DNA from 3 places in the Streptomyces sp. NPDC046203 genome. Region 3 is predicted to be linked to each of the others. Evidence: riboswitches for the same ligand, from Rfam matches in the RefSeq annotation. Region 3 holds a riboswitch; each other region holds the start of a gene.

Region 1 (4,205 bases), on a different contig from region 3:
TCCGTTCGAGGCGGCGCACCACGGTGTCGGCGGTGTGCGGGACCCGGTCGAGGACGGGGCCGACGACGGCGTGCAGGCCGTCGCTGCCGTCGATGCCGTACGTGCCGGGGCGCAGCGCGGCCAGGCTGCGGGTGAGGGTGATCCGGTCGGGGCCGGCGGAGTGGACGGTGAGCCGTGGTTCGCCGGGGAAGGGACGTCCGGGCGGCGCGCCGAGGGCGACGTCGCAGGCGTACCGGCCGGCCGCCACCGCGGCCGCGCCGAGACCGAGCACTGTGGTGACGGCCGCTGCCGCCGCTGTAACCGGGCGCACGCTCCCAGTGTCGGCGGGGCCTTCGCGCCCCGCTATCCGGAAGCTCTCGTTCGAGTGACAAGGGTCTCGCCGACGGGGTCCTTCGTACGGGTGAAGCCCACCGAAGGCCGTCCAGGGGGTGATACGGGGAGGGAACGGGAGGAGTGCCGCACCCCGGCCGCGCCCTTGGGAGGCCCCGGATGACCCGTGGTTACAGGGCGACCGCATCGTGGACGCCGTCCGGTCCGGAACACCGATCGCGCACAACCGGAATCTCCCGACCCCGATTCGGGACACCACTGCGCCCGGCCCAGTTCACCTTCCGTTCACTCAGGTTGCCTACGTTCGACGCGCCACTGACGTCAAACGATTGCCTGGGTAAATGGAACACATCACGCTGCTGCTCGCCATTGTGGTCGTGACAGCTCTCGTGTTCGATTTCACGAACGGTTTCCACGACACCGCCAACGCGATGGCGACGACCATCTCGACCGGTGCTCTCAAGCCCAAGACGGCGGTGGCCATGTCCGCCGTGCTGAACCTCGTCGGCGCCTTCCTCTCCGTGGAGGTCGCCAAGACGATCTCCGGCGGCATCATCAACGAAGAGGGCATCCGCACCGAAGTGATCTTCGCGGCGCTCGTCGGCGCCATCCTGTGGAATCTGCTGACCTGGCTGCTCGGCCTTCCGTCGAGCTCCTCGCACGCGCTGTTCGGCGGCCTCATCGGCGCCGCGGTGATGTCCGCCGGCTGGTCCGCGGTCAACGGCTCGACCATCGTCACCAAGGTCCTGCTCCCCGCGGTCGCCGCCCCGATCGTCGCCGGCCTCGCCGCGATGGTGGCCACCAAGCTGACGTACCGCATCAACGCCGCCCCCGAGGCCAAGGCCACGGCCAAGGGCTTCCGGGCCGGCCAGATCGCCTCCGCCGGTCTCGTCTCGCTCGCCCACGGCACCAACGACGCCCAGAAGACGATGGGCATCATCACCCTCGCCCTGGTCGCCAACGGCGTCCTCCTCCCCGGCGCCAACCCGCCGGTCTGGGTCATCGCCTCCGCCGGTATCGCGATCGCGCTCGGCACCTACCTCGGCGGCTGGCGCATCATCCGCACCATGGGCAAGGGCCTCACCGACCTCCAGCCGCAGCAGGGCTTCGCCGCCCAGACCAGCGCCGCGACGGTCATCCTGGCCTCCTCGCACCTCGGCTTCTCCCTCTCCACCACCCAGTCCTGCTCGGGTGCCGTGATGGGCGCGGGCCTCGGCCGCAAGGGCGGTGTCGTCCGCTGGTCGACCGCCACCCGGATGTTCGCCGCCTGGGGTCTGACCCTGCCCGCCGCGGGCCTGGTCGGCGCCGGCGCCGAGTTCCTCACCAAGCAGGGCGACTGGGGCATCGTCACCGTCGCCGTCCTGCTGATCGCGGGCTCCGGAGTGATCTGGTCGCTGTCCCGCCGCAAGCCGGTCGACCAGCACAACGTGACCGCCGACGACCTCGACGCCCCGGCCGCCGCCGCTGCCGACGCCGAGCCGGCGGGTGTCGTCACCACCGCCATCGCGGCCGTCACCCCGCCCCCGCCGGCCGGCTCCGTCGCCGCCGTCAAGGACGAGGCCCTGAAGACCACCATCCCCTCCCCCGGCCCGACGGACCCGGCCGCCCCGCCGGCCGCTCCCGCCGCCGCGGTCTAAGGAACTGGAAACACGCACATGAAGATCGACTGGGCAGCTCTCGGCTCCGTCTTCGGAGTCAGCCTCGTGACCACCGTCGCCCTCGTGGGCCTGTTCACCCTCGGTGTCGCCGCGCTCGCCAAGCAGGAGCGGGCCACCGCCTCGGGCGGCTCGGCCACGCTGGCCCGCACCAGCGCGTACGCCTGCTTCGCGCTCTGCGCGGCCGCCGTGGCCTACGGCATCTACCTGATCGTCGCCTGACCGGGCACCGACGAGCACGACAAGCACGGACACGCACAAGCACACGTACACACGCGTACACGGCGTCTGGGCGGCCCCACCTCCGGGTGGAGCCGCCCAGACGCCGTTTGCGGGTACGTGGCACTGCGCACAGTGACCAGGCGCAGGTCAAGGGCGGGTTGACGGGCCTTCCGGCCGCGTGGTGGACTGCCGGGGCCATTACGGCGGCATGGGGAGGAAGTCCGGTGTGATTCCGGCACGGTCCCGCCACTGTGACCGGTCCTCGCGGCCGGGAGTCAGGAACTCTCGCCGCCGGTCACGTCGATCCAGGGCGCGGACCCTGAGTGAGGACACTGTGCCATGCCCGGCAACGGCTCCAGGCCATCCCGAACCCGCCGCTTCCCCTCTCCCTCGGCTTCCCGCTCCCGCTCCCCCCGTCTCTTCGCGTACGGAGCGGCCGCCGGCCTCGCCGCCGATCTGCTCGTGGGCGATCCCCGGCGCGGCCATCCGGTCGCCGCGTTCGGCCGGGCCGCGGGCGCCGTCGAGCACCGGATGCACCGGGACCACCGCGGCCGGGGCGCCCTCTACACCGCGCTCTGCGCCGGCTCCGCCGTGGCGCTCGGCGCCGCCGCGAGCCGTGCGGTACGGGGCAGCGCCGCCGCCACCGCCGCGCTGACCGCCGCCTCCGTGTGGGCCGTCGTCGGCGGGACGACGCTGGGCCGCGAGGCGCGCGCCATCGGCGGGGCGCTCGAAGCCGGGGACCTGGGGGTCGCCCGGGAGCGCATGCCGCATCTGGTCGGACGCGACCCGCAGGCACTGGACGGGCCCGCGATGGCCCGCGCGGTCGTCGAGTCGGTCGCCGAGAACACCTCGGACGCCGTCGTCGGCGCCCTCTTCTGGGGCGCGGTCGCCGGGGTGCCGGGGCTGCTCGGGTTCCGGGCGGTCAACACGCTGGACGCGATGGTCGGCCACAAGTCCCCGCGCCACCGCCGGTTCGGCTGGGCCTCGGCCCGGCTCGACGACGTGGCGGGCTGGCCGGGCGCCCGGCTGACGGCCGTCCTCGCCACCGTCGCGGGCGACGATCCGCGCGGGGCGCTGCGGGCCTGGCGGGCGGACGCCTCCCGGCATCCGAGCCCCAACGCGGGCCCGGTGGAGGCCGCGTTCGCGGGGGCGCTCGGCGTCCGGCTCGGCGGCACCCTGTCGTACGGCGGGCGGGTCGAGCACCGGCCGGTGCTGAACGCGGCGGGGCGGCCCGTCGAGGTCGCGGACATCGAGCGGGCGGTGCGGCTGTCGCGCCGGGTGACCTGGCTGACCCTGGCCGGCTGCGCCGGCGGCCGGCTCCTCGCGGGCGCGCTGCGCCGGCGCGGGGGTGCGGCGTGAGGGGCGACGGTACGACGGACGGCACGGCGGGCCGGAACGGAGCGCGGGGCGGCGGGCTGCTCGTCGCGGGCACCACGTCCGACGCGGGCAAGAGCGTCGTCACGGCGGGGATCTGCCGGTGGCTGGTCCGGCAGGGCCTGAAGGTCGCGCCGTTCAAGGGGCAGAACATGTCCCTGAACTCCTTCGTGACCCGGGACGGCGCCGAGATCGGCCGCGCCCAGGCGATGCAGGCGCGGGCCGCGCGGGTCGAGCCGACCGCGCTGATGAACCCGGTGCTGCTCAAGCCCGGCAGCGACCGGTCCAGCCAGGTCGTCCTGATGGGCAAGCCGGTCGGCGAGATGAGCGCCCGAGGGTTCTTCGGGCGGGCCGGACATGCCGGTCGGGCCGGGGAGACCGGGGCGTCCGAGGTGTCCGAGGTGTCCGAGGGGCATCGGCGGGAGCTGTTCGAGCCGGTGTTCGCCGCGCTGGAGGAGCTGCGGCGGACGCACGACGCGGTGATCTGCGAGGGCGCGGGCAGTCCGGCGGAGATCAATCTGCGGCGCAGCGACATCGTCAACATGGGGATCGCGCGGGCCGCGCGGCTGCCCGTGGTGGTGGTCGGCGACATCGACCGGGGCGGGGTGTTCGCCCAGTTCTTCG
Region 2 (4,205 bases), on a different contig from region 3:
CGGTCGACGCGCCCGAGGAGACGCCCAGGACGAACGGATCGGCGAGCGGATTGCGCAGCAGCGACTGCAGCACCGCGCCGCACACCGCGAGTCCGGCGCCGCACACGGCCGCGAGCAGGGTCCGGGGCAGCCGCAGGTTCCAGATGATGCCGTCCCGGATCGGGGTGAGCCCCGAGGAGCCGCCCGACAGGTGGGCGGTGACCACGGAGCGCACCTCGGCCACCCGGATGTCGGCGGGGCCGATGGTGAGGGCGACGGCGACCGACGCGCACAGCAGCGCGATCCCCGCCGCCCCGGCGGCGGCCGGCGGCAGCAGCCGGGATCGCGACCGCGACCGGGACCACGGCCTGGACCGAGGCCGGGACCGGGTCACTTCGCGAATCCGTACGTCCGCAGTGCGGCGGCCACCTTCTCGATGCTCTCGACGGTGCGCAGGGTGGGGTTCAGCGCCTGGCCGCCGAGGATCACGTACCGCTTCTTCCGTACCGCCGTCATGTTCCGGGCGACGGGGTGGGATTCCAGGAACTCGATCTTCTTCGCGGCGCTCTCGGCGGACTGCGCCTTGCGGGTCAGATCGGCGATCACCAGGACGTCGGGGTCCCGCTCGGCCACCGTCTCCCAGTTGATCTGGGGCCATTCCTCATGGGTGTCGTCGAAGACGTTGCGCACCCCGAGGGTCCGGCTGACGATCCCGGGCGCGCCGCAGCAGCCGGCCATGTACGGCCCCTGCGAGTCGGAGTACCAGTACAGGACGGAGGCGCCGCCGAAGTCCGCGCCCGCCGTGGCCTTCGTGACCCGGTCCCGCAGCTCGCCGACGAGTGTCCCGGCGCGCTCCGGCACCCCGAACACCCGGCCCAGGTCGCGTATCTCGCCGTACACGTCGTCCATCGTCAGCGGCCGGGTCCGCACCCCGTCGCCGTCACCGCTGTTGTCCTTGCCGACGCAGTCGGAGGGGGAGAGGTACGAGGGCACGCCGAGGGCGCCGAACCGCTCGCGGGGCGCCACGCCGCCCTTGCCCAGGGTGTAGAGGAACGAGGCGCTGACGAAGTCGGGTTCGGTGTCCAGCACCTTCTCGAAGGAGGGGTAGCGCTCGGCGAGCCGGGGGACCTTGGCGTTCTCCTTCTCCAGGCCCTTGAGTACCGGGTCCGTCCAGGTGGCCGTGCCCACCATGCGGTCGGCGAGCCCGAGCGCCAGCAGGATCTCGGCCGAGCCCTGGTCGAGGGCGACGGCCCGGCTCGGCGGACGGTCGATCGTGATCCGCTGTCCGCAGTTGTCGAGCACCACCGGATAGCCGGAGGCGGCCCCCGCCGCCGGGGACGCGGAAGCCGGAGCGGCGGCCGGCGGCTTGTCGCCGCCGCAGCCGGTGAGGAGTACGGCACCGGCCAGAAGCGGCACGGCGAAACGGGCGGAGTGTGCGAGGGGCACGGGAGAACCTTCTGTGTCCACGGCTCATGCGCGAAGCCTGTCGTACGGTGCTCCCCGGACCGCCTGTCAGGGCGCCGGGGCCGCCAGCAGGTCTTCGGACTCGGGTTCGTCCGGACGGAACGCCTTCCCAGGCCCGTCGGGCCCAGTGGCCGTGCTCCGCCCGTCACCCCTACCGCTGCGCGTCAGTTCCGGACTCCCACCGGATTCCCTGACCCGTGTACCTACGGTTGTTCGTACGTACAAAGGTGCGACTGGCCTCGGCAAATTACCACAGGCGTGACAATCGACAGGGGACCGCACCGATGGTCCCCGGCCGTCGCCCGGCGCTGTCACCGGTGCCGATCGCGTATCAAAAAGGGCCCCTCCGTGGGGAACGGACGCGCGGTCAGGCACACTCTGCGGGGACTGGCCCTTCGACTGAGGATGACCGCGCATGATCACGCTGACCAAGGAAGACGGCCCCGCGGACCTGGACGGGGTGACCCATCTGTCCATCGGTGTCTCCTGGGACCCCACCGCCGGCAGCTCCGGCGGCGTGCTGGGCCGGCTGCGCCGCAAGACCGGCACCGACCTCGACCTGATCGCCATCGCCATGCAGGGCGGCGACCCGGTCCGGCTCGCCGGGCTCGACTCGCTCGACCCGATGGGCAACGGCTCGCTGCTCCACAGCGGCGACAACCAGACCGGCCACGGCGACGGCGACGACGAGACGGTGACCGTCGAGTTCGCCAAGGTCCCGGCCCCGATCACCTCGATCGTGTTCGTCGCCGCCGCGTACAAGAAGGGCAGCTCCTTCCAGAAGGCCCGCAACATCAGCTTCAAGGTCTACGACGCGACCGGCGGCAGCTCCCAGCAGGTCGCCGACATCTGGCCCAGCCTGCTGACCCAGGACAACGCCTGCGCCGTGGCCAAGGCGACCCGGATAGGCGGCGTCTGGAAGCTCGAAGTGATCAACGAGACGGGCAAGCTCAAGCAGGGCGACGAGCACGCCCTGATGCGCTTCGCGGTCAGCAAGTAGCCGGCCTGGGAGGCGGTGTACGGGCGGAGACGAAGCGCCCGTACACCGCCTTCGCGCACCTGGATCGCCCGGCGCCCCGCGCGTCCTTGACGCAGCGCCCTCCGCGCGGCCCCGCGTCCACCGCGTCCGCCGCTCCCACCGTGTCCGCCGTGTCCGGCGGAGTGGCGAGCGGGCCGCCAAGTGGTCGGAATCGCCTCCCGATCGGGTGAGCCGGGGGATGCGTCGCCGTCCGCGCCGCCCGGGATGTCCGACGATCGCCAAGGGGTGTCCGGCACCCGCCTGCCGTCCGGAGCGGGGCCTCCCCGACGATCCGGAAGGGCGGCCATGCGCGTTCTGCTCATCGCCAGCGGCTACAACTCCCTCACCCAGCGGGCCAGGGCCGAGCTGGGGGACCGCGGACACGCCGTCTCCGTCGAGATCACCCCCGACGGGGCCGCGGTACGGGACGCCGTCGGACGGCACGCGCCCGATCTGGTCCTCGCCCCCATGCTGAAGACCGTCGTGCCCTGCGACGTGTGGTCCGGCCGCCCCTGTCTGATCGTCCATCCGGGGCCGGTGGGCGACCGCGGACCGTCCTCCCTGGAGCGGGCGATCCTCGAGGGCGCCACCGAGTGGGGCGTGACCGTCCTCCAGGCCGCCGAGGAGATGGACGCCGGCGACGTCTGGGCGACGGCCTCCTTCCGCGTCACCGAGGTGGGCAAGAGCGACCTGTACCGCAACGAGCTGTCCGACGCGGCCATGACCGCCGTCCACCTCGCCGTCGAACGGTTCGCCGCCGGAGCCCGCCCGCGCCCGCAGACCGGGCCGGTGCGCACCCGCCCCTTCCTCCGCCAGGAGCAGCGCCGCATCTCCTGGGAGGAGGACACCGAGACGGTCCTGCGCACCCTGCGCGCCGCCGACTCGCAGCCCGGTGTGCCGGACGAACTGCTCGGAGCCGACTGGTTCCTGCACGGCGGCCACCCGGAGGACGGCCTGCGCGGCCGGCCCGGTGAACTGCTGGCGGCCCGCGGCGGCGCGGTCTGCCGCGCCACGGCGGACGGCGCCGTATGGCTCCCCGAACTGCGCGCCCGCACCGGCCCCGGCGCGACGCGGGCCTGCAAACTGCCCGCCACCCTGGCCCTCGCCCTCGCGGGCCGGCTGCCGGAACTCCCCGAGCCGCCCGTATCCCGCCGGACGCCGACCCCGACCTCGACGCCGACCCCGAGCCCGGCGCCGACACCAGCGCGGGCGCCGGGCCGGACCTGGTCCGACATCCGCTACCGCGAACAGGGCGCCGTCGGGGTGCTGTCCTTCTCCTTCCCCGGCGGCGCGATGAGCACCGACCACTGCCGCCGCCTGCTGCGGGCGTACCGGACCGCCTGCCGCCGCCCCATCTCCGTCCTCGTCCTCGGCGGACAGCGCGACTTCTTCTCCAACGGCATCCACCTCCAGGTGATCGAGGCGGCCGCCGACCCGGCCGCCGAGTCCTGGGCGAACATCAACGCCATGAACGATCTGGTCGAGGCCGTTCTCACGACGACCGACCGGCTCGTCGTCAGCGCGATCGGCGGCAACGCCGCGGCCGGCGGGGTGATGCTGGCGCTGGCCGCCGACGAGGTGTGGTGCAGGTCGGGCTCCGTGCTCAACCCCCACTACCGGCGCATGGGCCTTTACGGGTCCGAGTACTGGACCCACACCCTGCCCCGCAAGGTGGGCCCGGCCATGGCGGAGCGCCTCATCCGCGGCGCCCGTCCCGTCTCGGCGTCCGCCGCCCGGATCGCGG
Region 3 (4,205 bases):
CCGCTCGTGGTGAGCCGGAATGCCTCGGTGGCCCAGTCGAGGTAGTCGGCGTGGTCGGCGGCGCGCAGCGGCAGCGTTTCCCGCAGGGCCGGTTCGTCCACCTGGACGACCGGGGTGCCGGCGGCCTCCAGGTCGTCCACCTCGTCGCGCAGGGCGAGGGCGACCTGGCGGGCGGTGTCGGCGAGCGGCTGGTCGTCCCGGACGAAGGACCAGGCGAGCATGGTGACCGGGCCGGTGAGCATGCCCTTGACCGGGCGGCCGGTGAGGGACTGGGCGTACGAGGTCCACCGCACGGTCATCGGTTCGGGGCGGGAGATGTCGCCGGCCAGGACCGGCGGGCGGACGTAGCGGGTGCCGTACGACTGGACCCAGCCGTGCTGGGTGGCCAGGTAGCCGGTGAGCTGTTCGGCGAAGTACTGCACCATGTCGTTGCGTTCGGGCTCACCGTGGACGAGGACGTCGATGCCCGCCTTCTCCTGGAAGGAGACGACCTCGGCGATCTCGGCCTTGATCCGCTCCTCGTATCCCGCGATGTCGATCCGCCCGGACCGCAAGTCCGCACGTGCCAACCGCAGTTCGTCGGTCTGCGGGAAGGAGCCGATGGTGGTGGTCGGCAGCAGCGGCAGGCCCAGCGAGGCCCGCTGGGCGACGGCCCGCTCGCGATAGGGCAGGGAGCGCCGGCCGTCGGTGTCGGTGACGGCTGCGGCGCGAGCCCGTACAGCCGGATCGTGGGTGAGAGCGGATCCCGCGCGGGAGGTCAGGTCGGCCCGGTTCGCGGCGAGTTCGGGTGCGATGGCGCCCGTTCCCTGGGCCAGCCCGCGGGTGAGCACGGAGATCTCCCGTGTCTTCTGGCGGGCGAAGGCGAGCCAGCGGCGGACCTGCGGATCGATGTCCCGCTCGGCGGCCGCGTCGAGCGGCACGTGCAGCAGGGAGCAGGAGGCGGCGACGTCGACCCGGTCGGCGAGGCCGAGGAGGGTGCCAAGGGTGGCGAGGGACTTCCGGTAGTCGTTGATCCAGATGTTGCGGCCGTCGACGACTCCCGCGACGAGCCGCTTGCCGGTCAGACCGCCGACGGCGGCCAGGTCGTCGAGGTTCGCCGCGCCGCTGCCGGTGAAGTCGAGCGCGAGGCCCTCGACAGGTGCGGCCGCCAGGACCGGGAGGGCGTCGCCGAGACGGCCGAAGTACGAGGCGATCAGCAGCCGGGACCGGTCGGTCAGGGCGCCGAGTTCGCGGTACGCGCGGGCCGTGGCGTTCAGTTCGGCCGGGGTGCGGTCCTGTACGAGGGCCGGCTCGTCGAGCTGGACCCACTCCGCGCCCGCCGCCCGCAGATCGGCCAGCACCTCCGCGTACACGGGAAGCAGCCGGTCGAGCAGGGTCAGCGGCTCGAAGTCGTCGGCCACCCCGGGGGCGGGCTTGGCCAGCAGCAGATACGTGACCGGTCCGACCAGAACGGGCCGGGCAGCCAGCCCCAGGGCGAGGGCCTCCCGCAGCTCTCGGGTCTGCTTTTCGGAGTTCGCGGAGAACTCCGTGTCGGGCCCCAACTCCGGCACCAGGTAGTGGTAGTTGGTGTCGAACCACTTGGTCATCTCCAGCGGCGCCACGTCCTGTGTGCCGCGTGCCATGGCGAAGTAACCGTCCAGCGGATCGGCGGCGACGGCGGCGCGGTGCCGCTCCGGAACGGCGCCGACCATGACGGTGGTGTCCAGCACATGGTCGTACAACGAGAAGTCGCCGGTGGGGACTTCGGTGACACCCGCCTCGGCCAGCTCTCGCCAGTTGGAGCGGCGCAGGCCGGCTGCGGTCTTCCCCAGGGAACCGGCGTCGACGCGGCCCTTCCAGTACCCCTCGACGGCCTTCTTCAACTCCCGGTTCCCGCCCTGCCGGGGGTAGCCGTACACGGTGGCCCGGGACGCCGCGGCTGCGGACTTGTCGGTCACGGAACTCTCCTTCGCGAGATGTGTCCACGAACATCCCGGGGACGGGACGCGGGCGCGAAGGGAACGACGGAACGGGCGGACCTCCTCGCGGAACAAGGCCGCGAAGACCGCTCGTTGCGCACGCCGACCCGCCCACGAGGTCACCGGGACACTCCGCGCACGGAATCGTCCGCGCACGGGCAACGGGCAGGTCTTCGGACTCGCGGGCACGCCCTCCGGAGGGACCGGCGGACACCTACTGGCCGTCGCTTCCCAGGCCCGGTACATCGGACCCAGTGCGTATGACGGCGGTCGTTCCCACTCACCGCTGCGGGGCAGTCCCGGATTCCCACCGGGTTCCCTCTTACGACGCTCCCGCCTGGCGGACGGGGCGAACCAGCTGCACACGCCACCCTAGGGCCTCGCACCGGGACGCGAGAGCGGTTGCCCATATTCCGGACGGCATCCACGAGACGGGGCGGACTCGTCTCCCCCGGGAAGGCTGCTCGCGCCGGCCCGGCCGTCGCGACCAAGCGGCGCGGGCGGCGGTCATCGCCTCACATCGCGTGCGGCGGCCTCTCGCCCTTGACGAGTGCCGCCGCCCTCGCCGCCCGCTCGATCGTCGCGCGGTGGGCCGCGCGGGCTTCCTCGTCGATCCGCGTCTCGTGTTCGGGACGCAGCCCGGTCCGGCCGTCGAGGCCCTCGCGCAGGATGTCGGCGTGCCCGGCATGCCGCATGGTCTCGCCGAGGACATGGACCATGACGGCGAACAAGTTGGTGCGAGAAAACGGCTCCGGCCACCACGGCACGTGGCCGGGGGCGTCGAGGGGAAGCTCGTCGATCGTGGCGTCCGCGTGTTCCCACGTGCGCCGGTAGAACCCGACGATCCGCTCGCGGGTCTCGTCCTCGGCCGCCCACTGATCGCTCCCGTCGGAATCCTGCCACCGGGGCAGCGGCTGCGGGGACGGGCGGCCGAAGACCTCGCCGAAGTACCTGGCCTCGACGGTGGCCACATGCTTGACCAGGCCCAGAAGGTTGGTCCCGGTCGCCGTCAGAGGCCGGCGTGCGTCGTATTCGGACAAGCCGTCGAGTTTCCAGAGCAGCGCCTCGCGGTCCCGCCGCAGCCTCACGTGCAGGTTGTCCTTCGCGAATTCATCGATCATGCGGCAGGAGCCTGCCATGGGCTGCTCAGCGCCTCAAGATCCCCCGCACGGCCCGCGGCGACCGACAGCACCGAGGTCCGGCCATCGTCTCCGTCGCAAACGGTGAAGATCGCGGAGTCGCGGCGGCATTCCCGTCGTTGGCCGACGAGCGACTCCGAGGCCCACACGTGACGGTGTTCGCAGGCGACGTTCCCCGCGCCCCCTCGTGACGATGGACGGGCCGGCGCACGCCCGTGCGGCCGGGGCGCCGCCGCGTACCCCGGGTCCGGCCCCGCCCGGTCGGACGGAAGCGGCGCCGGGGGCGGGCGGGGGCCGCGACACCCCGCGCCATCAGGGGGCGGGCCCGGGACGGCTCGCCGGGGCGGGGCGGCGTCACCGCCCGGTCCGGCTTCCCGGCCGCGCCTCTCCTCCACCCTTCCGGCTCCGCCCGCGGGCGCGGAGTGAGGGCGAGCGGGCGGCCCCGCCGCCTCTTCGGCCGCGGCCCTGAGAGGCCCGAGTCCCGCGCGACCCAGGTTGGCTCGATTCGAACCTTGCCCGTCCACGACAAAGCCCCCACATTGGGCGCAGTTCACACACATCCTGCACACAAGTCACAGTGATGGGGGAGTCGACGGCGGTGGCGTTCCAGCGCGCGAGAACCACGGTGGCGGGCGGTGCGGAGGGCGGTGCGGGACGGCGTCCCGGCACGCCCCCGGAATCCAGGGAGCACTCGGGCCCTGAGGCGGCGGAGAGCAAACCTCGTTATCTGGTCCTGGGGCCGCTGGAGTTGCGGCTCGAAGGGCGTCCCTGCACGCCCACGGCGCTCAAGTCCCGTGCGTTACTCGCCCTGTTGTTACTGCGTGCCAACCAACAGTCCTCCACCCACTCCCTGATCGAGGACCTGTGGAACGGCCGGCCGCCCCGCTCGGCACTGGCGGCGCTCCAGATGTACGTGTCGGGCCTGCGCCGGATCCTGGACCCCGGTCACAGCCGCGACGGACTGGACGCCCGCCACCACCCGCTGCTGCCGACGGTCGGATCGGGTTATCTGCTGCGCGTGGGGCCCGGGGAGCTGGATCTGGACGAGTTCCGCGAGCAGGCGGCCCTGGGCCGCAGCCGGCTCGCCGCCGGTGACTGTCAGGCCGCC

Evidence for each region. Region 3 has a riboswitch for cobalamin ahead of metE (5-methyltetrahydropteroyltriglutamate--homocysteine S-methyltransferase). Riboswitches for the same ligand answer to the same signal wherever they lie in the genome.
Region 1: it holds a riboswitch for cobalamin, as region 3 does, so the genes downstream of both, ABZ990_RS12280 (cobalamin biosynthesis protein) here and metE (5-methyltetrahydropteroyltriglutamate--homocysteine S-methyltransferase) in region 3, are expected to answer to the same signal.
Region 2: it holds a riboswitch for cobalamin, as region 3 does, so the genes downstream of both, ABZ990_RS01720 (ABC transporter substrate-binding protein) here and metE (5-methyltetrahydropteroyltriglutamate--homocysteine S-methyltransferase) in region 3, are expected to answer to the same signal.

Annotation. Positions count from the first base shown of each region.
Region 1 covers NZ_JBEYZX010000011.1:96,786-100,990, reverse strand. The annotation lists gene ABZ990_RS12295 (hypothetical protein) at 1-310, opposite strand, end outside; gene ABZ990_RS12290 (inorganic phosphate transporter) at 672-1,967, shown strand; gene ABZ990_RS12285 (hypothetical protein) at 1,986-2,207, shown strand; cobalamin riboswitch at 2,381-2,515, shown strand; gene ABZ990_RS12280 (cobalamin biosynthesis protein) at 2,547-3,566, shown strand; gene ABZ990_RS12275 (cobyric acid synthase) at 3,563-4,205, shown strand, end outside.
Region 2 covers NZ_JBEYZX010000001.1:430,234-434,438, forward strand. The annotation lists gene ABZ990_RS01715 (iron chelate uptake ABC transporter family permease subunit) at 1-316, opposite strand, end outside; gene ABZ990_RS01720 (ABC transporter substrate-binding protein) at 370-1,425, opposite strand; cobalamin riboswitch at 1,493-1,665, opposite strand; gene ABZ990_RS01725 (TerD family protein) at 1,859-2,443, shown strand; partial or broken gene ABZ990_RS01730 (enoyl-CoA hydratase-related protein) at 2,768-4,205, shown strand, end outside.
Region 3 covers NZ_JBEYZX010000004.1:93,533-97,737, forward strand. The annotation lists gene metE (5-methyltetrahydropteroyltriglutamate--homocysteine S-methyltransferase) at 1-1,937, opposite strand, end outside; cobalamin riboswitch at 2,126-2,283, opposite strand; gene ABZ990_RS04900 (DinB family protein) at 2,474-3,079, opposite strand; gene ABZ990_RS04905 (AfsR/SARP family transcriptional regulator) at 3,678-4,205, shown strand, end outside.